Regions from separate parts of the Streptomyces sp. NPDC050617 genome, predicted to be linked through region 2. Evidence: predicted binding sites of a transcription regulator. Region 2 holds the regulator's gene; the other holds the start of a gene.
What was found. The regulator HrcA, encoded in region 2, represses chaperone genes, less so after heat shock. The targets are predictions, from matches to a motif close to TTNGCACTCNGNNNNNCNGAGTGCNAA.
Positions count from the first base shown of each region.

Region 1 (3,413 bases), on a different contig from region 2:
TCGTCCTTGGTGACGGTCACGCGGCGGGCGGTGCCCAGCACGTCCAGACCGGCCTGGTCGAGCTTGAGGCCGACCTCCTCGGCGATGACGGTCGCACCGGTGAGGGTGGCGATGTCGCCGAGCATGGCCTTGCGGCGGTCGCCGAAGCCGGGGGCCTTGACGGCCACGGCGTTGAACGTGCCGCGGATCTTGTTGACCACGAGGGTGGAGAGCGCCTCGCCCTCGACGTCCTCGGCGATGATCAGCAGCGGCTTGGAGGCGCCGGCCTGGATGACCTTCTCCAGCAGCGGCAGCAGGTCCTGGATCGAACCGATCTTGCCCTGGTGGACCAGGATGTACGGGTCGTCGAGCACGGCCTCCATACGCTCCTGGTCGGAGACCATGTACGGGGACAGGTAGCCCTTGTCGAAGGCCATGCCCTCGGTGAAGTCGAGCTCCAGGCCGAAGGTGTTGGACTCCTCGACGGTGATGACGCCGTCCTTGCCGACCTTGTCCATCGCCTCGGCGATGAGCTCGCCGACCTGCTTGTCCTGGGCGGACAGGCCGGCGACGGCCGCGATGTCGGCCTTGTCGTCGATCGGACGGGCGGTGGCGAGGAGCTCCTCGGACACGGCCTTGACCGCGGCGTCGATGCCCTTCTTCAGGGCGGCCGGGGAGGCGCCGGCGGCGACGTTGCGCAGGCCCTCGCGGACCAGCGCCTGGGCCAGCACGGTGGCGGTGGTGGTGCCGTCGCCCGCGATGTCGTTGGTCTTGGTCGCCACCTCCTTCACCAGCTGGGCGCCCAGGTTCTCGTACGGGTCGTCGATCTCGACCTCGCGGGCGATGGTGACGCCGTCGTTGGTGATGGTGGGGGCGCCGAACTTCTTGTCGATGACGACGTTGCGACCCTTGGGGCCGATCGTCACCTTGACGGTGTCGGCAAGCTTGTTGACGCCGCGCTCAAGGGCGCGACGGGCGTCCTCGTCGAACTTCAGGATCTTCGCCATGAGTTGCTTCAAGTCCTCTCGTTGCGATCCCCGGCCACGCGGCGGCGACCGCTGTCGCTCAAATGAACTGCGCCCCGGGCGCCCGGCTTTTCAGACGCGGGGAACCAGGGGCGCAGAACAGGCAAACTTCGGTGAATTACTTCTCGATGATCGCGAGCACGTCGCGAGCCGAGAGAACGAGGTACTCCTCGCCGTTGTACTTCACTTCGGTGCCGCCGTACTTGCTGTAGAGCACGACGTCGCCGACGGCGACATCGAGCGGAAGACGGTTGCCGTCCTCGAAGCGGCCCGGGCCCACGGCCAGGACAGCGCCCTCCTGGGGCTTCTCCTTAGCAGTGTCCGGAATAACCAGGCCAGAGGCCGTGGTCTGCTCGGCGTCGAGCGGCTGGACCACAATGCGGTCCTCGAGCGGCTTGATGGCAACCTTGGAGCTGGCGGTCGTCACGATCCGACCTCCCCCTTCGGAGATCTCACGGGGTTAACTGTCTGAGGTGGCGACCAGGTGTGATCCGTCGTCGCGGGTGCCGGATCTGCCCGTCGCTGTGTTTGGCACTCCCCGGTGGAGAGTGCCAGATGCGAGACTATGACGCGGTTAGCACTCGGTCAAGCGGAGTGCCAACGCGGCGCAATTCTGCGCGACGCGACGGGGGGTGCCGAGTGCCTGGGCGCACCCCGGCTGCCGGGGCTCTGCCCCGGACCCCGGCCCTCAAACGCCGGGCAGGCTTGGTTGATGTGCGCTGAGCAGACTTGGTTGGCGTGCGCCGGGCGGGCTCGATCGGTGGGTGGCGGGCGGACCTGGTTGATATGCACCGGGCGGGCCTGGTTGATGAGCGCCGAGCGGGCTCGATCGGTGGGTGGCGGGCGGACTTGGATGATGTGCGCCGGGCGGACTGGATCGGTGGGCTCCGGGCGGGCCTGGTTGATATGCACCGGGCGGGCTCGATCAGTGGGTGGCGGGCGGGCCTGGAGGATGGGCTCCGGGCGGGCCTGGATGGTGTGCACCGGCGGGCTCAATCAGTGGGCGCCGGGCGGGCCTGGTTGGCGTGCACCGGGCGGACTGGACCGATGGGCGCCGGGCGGACCTGGTCGATATGCGACGAGCGGGCTCGATCGGTGGGTGCCGGGGGACCTGGTTGGCGTGCACCGAGTGGGCTCGATCGGTGGGTGGCGGGCGGGGGCCCGGGTCGTGGGCTGGTCTTGTGGGGAGAATGGGCGGGTGTCCGTACCGAATTCCGCTTCCGATCCGTCCGACGCCGGTGACGCCGGCTTCGCCGCGCTGCTCACCGAGGAGGGGCAGCGGCTGCTGGCGGAGTTGCGCGACCATGAGCCCGCCCAGGAGCTGGCCACAGCGACCCGGCTGCGCCGCGACCACCCCGCCGAGCTGGTCTCGGCGGCGCTCGGGATGGCCCGGCTGCGGCAGCGGGCGGTGGCGAAGTTCGGGGCCGAGGACGCGTACCGGATGTACTTCACGCCCGGCGGCGTCGAGCAGGCCACCCGCGCCGCCGTGGCGGCCCACCGGGCGCGGCGCTTCGCGGAGCTGGGCGTGCGGAGCGTCGCCGATCTGTGCTGCGGCATCGGCGGCGATGCCATCGCGCTCGCGCGGGCCGGCATCTCGGTGCTCGCCGTCGACCGGTCCGAGGCGACCTGCGAGGTCGTACGGGCCAACGCCGCCGCCCTGGGCCTGGACCACCTCATCGAGGTGCGCCGCGCGGACGTCGCCGACGTCGACACGTCCGGCTGCGACGCCGTATTCGTGGACCCGGCCCGGCGCGGCGGCCGGGGCCGGATCTTCGACCCGGAGGCGTACTCGCCGCCCCTGTCGTGGGCCGTCGAGGCGGCCCGTACGGCCCGGCACGCCGCGCTGAAGATCGCGCCGGGCATCCCGCACGAGATCATCCCCGCCGAGGCGGAGGCCGAGTGGATCTCGGACGGCGGCGACGTGAAGGAAGCCGTGCTCTGGTTCGGCGCCGGGGCGCCGGGCGCGCGCGGGGCGACGCTGCTCCCCGGCCCGCACACCTTGCGCGGCGCGGGCCTGCCCGACCCCGAGCCGGGCCCGGTCGGAGCGTTCCTCTACGAGCCGGACGGCGCGGTCATCCGCGCCCACCTCGTCGCGGACGTCGCCCGGCAGGTCGGCGGCCGGCTGATCGATCCGACCATCGCCTATGTGACGGCGGACGAGCTGCGGCCGACCCCGTACGCCACCGCGTACGCGCTCACGGACGTGCTGCCCTTCAACCTCAAGAAGCTGAAGGCGATCGTCCGGGAGCGCGGCATCGGGGTCGTGGTCGTCAAGAAGCGCGGTTCGGCGGTGGAGCCGGAGGAGCTGCGCAGGAAGCTCAAGCCCTCCGGGCCGAACTCCTGCGTGATCTTCCTGACCCGGGTGGCGGGCGCGCCCGCCATGCTGCTGGGACAGCCGGCCGAAAGCTG
Region 1 covers NZ_JBFAIS010000003.1:150,735-154,147, forward strand. The annotation lists gene groL (chaperonin GroEL) at 1-986, opposite strand, end outside; gene groES (co-chaperone GroES) at 1,123-1,431, opposite strand; gene AB0I49_RS05665 (methyltransferase domain-containing protein) at 2,203-3,413, shown strand, end outside.
Region 1: the regulator HrcA is predicted to act here: its motif matches at 1,579-1,605, upstream of groES (co-chaperone GroES).

Region 2 (3,413 bases):
AGAACAGCCCCTGCTGCCCCGGCTTGAACTCGCCCGTCGGCCGCTCCTCGCCCCGCAGCTTCGCGAGCTGGCGCAGCAGATCCTCCTGCTGCGGGTCCAGCTTGCTGGGCGTCAGCACCTCGACGTGCACGATGAGGTCGCCGCGCCCGCCGCCCCGCAGATGCGTGACGCCGCGCTGGTGCAGCGGGATCGACTGGCCGGACTGGGTGCCGGGCCGGATGTCGACCTCCTCCATCCCGTCGAGCGTCTCCAGCGGCACCTTCGTGCCGAGGGAGGCCGCGGTCATCGGGATGGTGACCGTGCAGTGCAGATCGTCGCCGCGCCGCTGGAAGACCGGGTGCGGGTTCTCGTGGATCTCCACGTACAGGTCGCCGGCCGGGCCGCCGCCGGGGCCGACCTCGCCCTCGCCCGCGAGCTGGATGCGGGTGCCCTTGTCGACGCCTGCCGGGATCTTGACCGTGAGCGTACGGCGGGACCGTACGCGCCCGTCGCCCGCGCACTCCGGGCACGGGGTCGGCACCACGGTGCCGAAGCCCTGGCACTGCGGGCACGGCCGCGAGGTCATGACCTGGCCGAGGAAGGACCGGGTGACCTGCGAGACCTCGCCGCGGCCGCGGCACATGTCGCAGGTCTGCGCGGACGTGCCGGGGGCCGCACCCTCGCCGCTGCAGGTCGCGCAGACGATCGCCGTATCGACCTGGATGTCCTTCGTGGTGCCGAACGCGGCCTCGTCCAGGTCGATGTCGAGCCGGATCATGGCGTCCTGGCCGCGTCGGGTGCGCGACCGCGGGCCACGCTGCGACGACTGCCCGAAGAAGGCGTCCATGATGTCGGAGAAGTTGCCGAAGCCCGCGCCGAAGCCGCCGGCTCCGCCGGCGCCGCCCGCGGACTGCGAGAGCGGGTCGCCGCCGAGGTCGTAGACCTGCTTCTTCTGCGGGTCCGACAGCACCTCGTAAGCGGCGTTGATCTCCTTGAACCGCTCCTGGGTCTTCGGATCCGGGTTCACATCCGGGTGAAGCTCGCGCGCCAGTCTCCGGAAAGCCTTCTTGATCTCGTCCTGCGAGGCGTCCCGTCGTACGCCGAGGACCGCGTAGTAGTCCGTGGCCACTTACGACTCCGCCAGGATCTGTCCGACGTAACGTGCCACTGCGCGTACCGCTCCCATCGTTCCGGGGTAGTCCATGCGGGTCGGTCCGACCACGCCGAGTTTGGCGACTGCCTCGTCGCCCGAACCGTAGCCGACGGCGACCACCGATGTGGACGTCAGCCCTTCATGAGCATTCTCATGCCCGATGCGTACGGTCATGCCGGAATCCTTGGCCTCGCCCAGCAGCTTGAGGAGCACGACCTGCTCCTCCAGCGCCTCCAGCACCGGCCGGATCACCAACGGGAAATCATGCCCGAATCGAGTCAGGTTGGAGGTGCCGCCGATCATCAGCCGCTCCTCGGTCTCCTCGACCAGGGTCTCCAGCAGAGTCGCCAGCACCGTCGAAACGGTTCCTCTGTCCTCCGCCTCGAAGGACTCCGGGAGGTCCTGCACCAGCTGCGGCACATCCGCGAACCGGCGTCCCACCACCCGGCTGTTGAGCCGCGCCCGCAGATCCGCGAGCGCCGCCTCGCCCACCGGCGACGGGCAGTCGACCATACGCTGTTCGACCCGCCCGGTGTCCGTGATCAGCACGAGCATGACGCGGGCCGGGGCCAGCGAGAGCAACTCCACATGGCGCACGGTGGAACGCGTCAGCGACGGGTACTGCACGACGGCGACCTGCCGGGTCAGCTGCGCGAGCAGCCGGACCGTGCGCCCCACCACGTCGTCGAGGTCGACGGCGCCGTCCATGAAGTTCTGGATGGCCCGCCGCTCCGGCGTCGACAGCGGCTTGACGCCCGCCAGCTTGTCCACGAAGAGCCGGTATCCCTTGTCGGTCGGGATGCGGCCCGCGCTCGTGTGGGGCTGGGCGATGAAGCCCTCGTCCTCGAGCGCCGCCATGTCGTTGCGCACCGTGGCCGGGGATACGCCCAGCTGATGCCGCTCCGTGAGCGCCTTGGAGCCGACCGGCTCCTCCGTGCCCACATAGTCCTGGACGATGGCGCGCAGCACTTCAAGCCTGCGTTCGTTCAGCATCGCGCACACCTCCCGTCCAGCCGTCCACCGGGGACTTTCCCCTGTCTCTCACTCGGCGCCCACTTGGCACTCCATGGTCACGAGTGCCAGCCACTCTCAGCCAGTGTACGGCCGGGTGCCACGACCAGGGCAAGGGCGGGCCCGTCGGCGGGACGGGTCCGACGGGCAACCGTATCGCGCTCTCGCCAGACCCTGTCGGCAAACTCCCGTCGTCCGCCGGAGGCGGGCCCCGCAGGGGGCACCTCCCAGCGGTAGCTGGGGGAGTCTGGTGCGTGCTCTCGCAAGGCGGAGGGTCATCCCTGTACTGGGCGTACCGGGATGATCCCGACAACGCGGCGAGAGTGCGTGCCAGGCGTCGCGGGGCAGACGGGAGTTTGCCGACAGGGTCTAGCGTCTGGGTATGGAGAGCCGTTGGGAAGAGGCGCACTGGGAAACGCTCGCGCCGGGGGTCGTGCGGCGCAGGCTGCCGGGCTGGGACTGCACGGTGGGGGCCGTGCTCGGCGATACGGGCGTGCTGGTCGTCGACACCGGGTCGACGCTGCTGGAGGGCGCGGACATCCGCCGCGAGGTGCGGCGGCTCTTCGGCCGTCCCGTGACGCATATCGCTCTGACGCATCCGCACTTCGATCATGTGCTGGGGACGGCGGCGTTCGCCGGGGTGCAGGTGTACGGCGCGGTCGGGCTCGACGATCACCTCGCGGGCGCGAAGGACGCGCTGCGGCAGGACGCGGTACGGCACGGAGTGGACCCCTCCGCCGCCGCGGAGGCCGCCGATCTGCTCGTACGCCCGCATCACACCGTCACCGGCGAGCTGGCCCTCGACCTCGGCGGGCGGCAGGCGCTGCTCGCCAACGTCGGCCCGGGGCACACCGCGCACGACCTGGCGGTGTGCGTGACGGGCCCGCCGGAGATCGTCTTCTGCGGCGATCTGGTCGAGGAGTCCGGCGAACCGCAGGCCGGGCCGGACGCCCTGCCCCGGCTGTGGCCGGCCGCGCTCGACCGGCTGCTGGCGCTCGGCGGCGATGACGCGGTGTACGTGCCCGGTCACGGACGCGTGGTGGACGCCCGTTTCGTCCGTGATCAACGCGACGCTCTGGCGGCCCGCTTCGGCGTGTCGTGACGCGCGCCCCGTCCCGTTTTCTATCGTCTGGCGGATGCGCAGCAGAGAGTACGGCCCCGACCTGACGCCCCCGTGGAAGAAGACCGCGCCCGCCCCCGAGGTGCCGGCCGACCCCGACCTCGTCGTCGAGGAGGTCGGGACGGGCTTCTGCGGCGCGGTGATCCGGTG
Region 2 covers NZ_JBFAIS010000025.1:43,147-46,559, forward strand. The annotation lists gene dnaJ (molecular chaperone DnaJ) at 1-1,108, opposite strand, end outside; gene hrcA (heat-inducible transcriptional repressor HrcA) at 1,109-2,125, opposite strand; gene AB0I49_RS28255 (MBL fold metallo-hydrolase) at 2,526-3,245, shown strand; gene AB0I49_RS28260 (DUF3097 domain-containing protein) at 3,280-3,413, shown strand, end outside.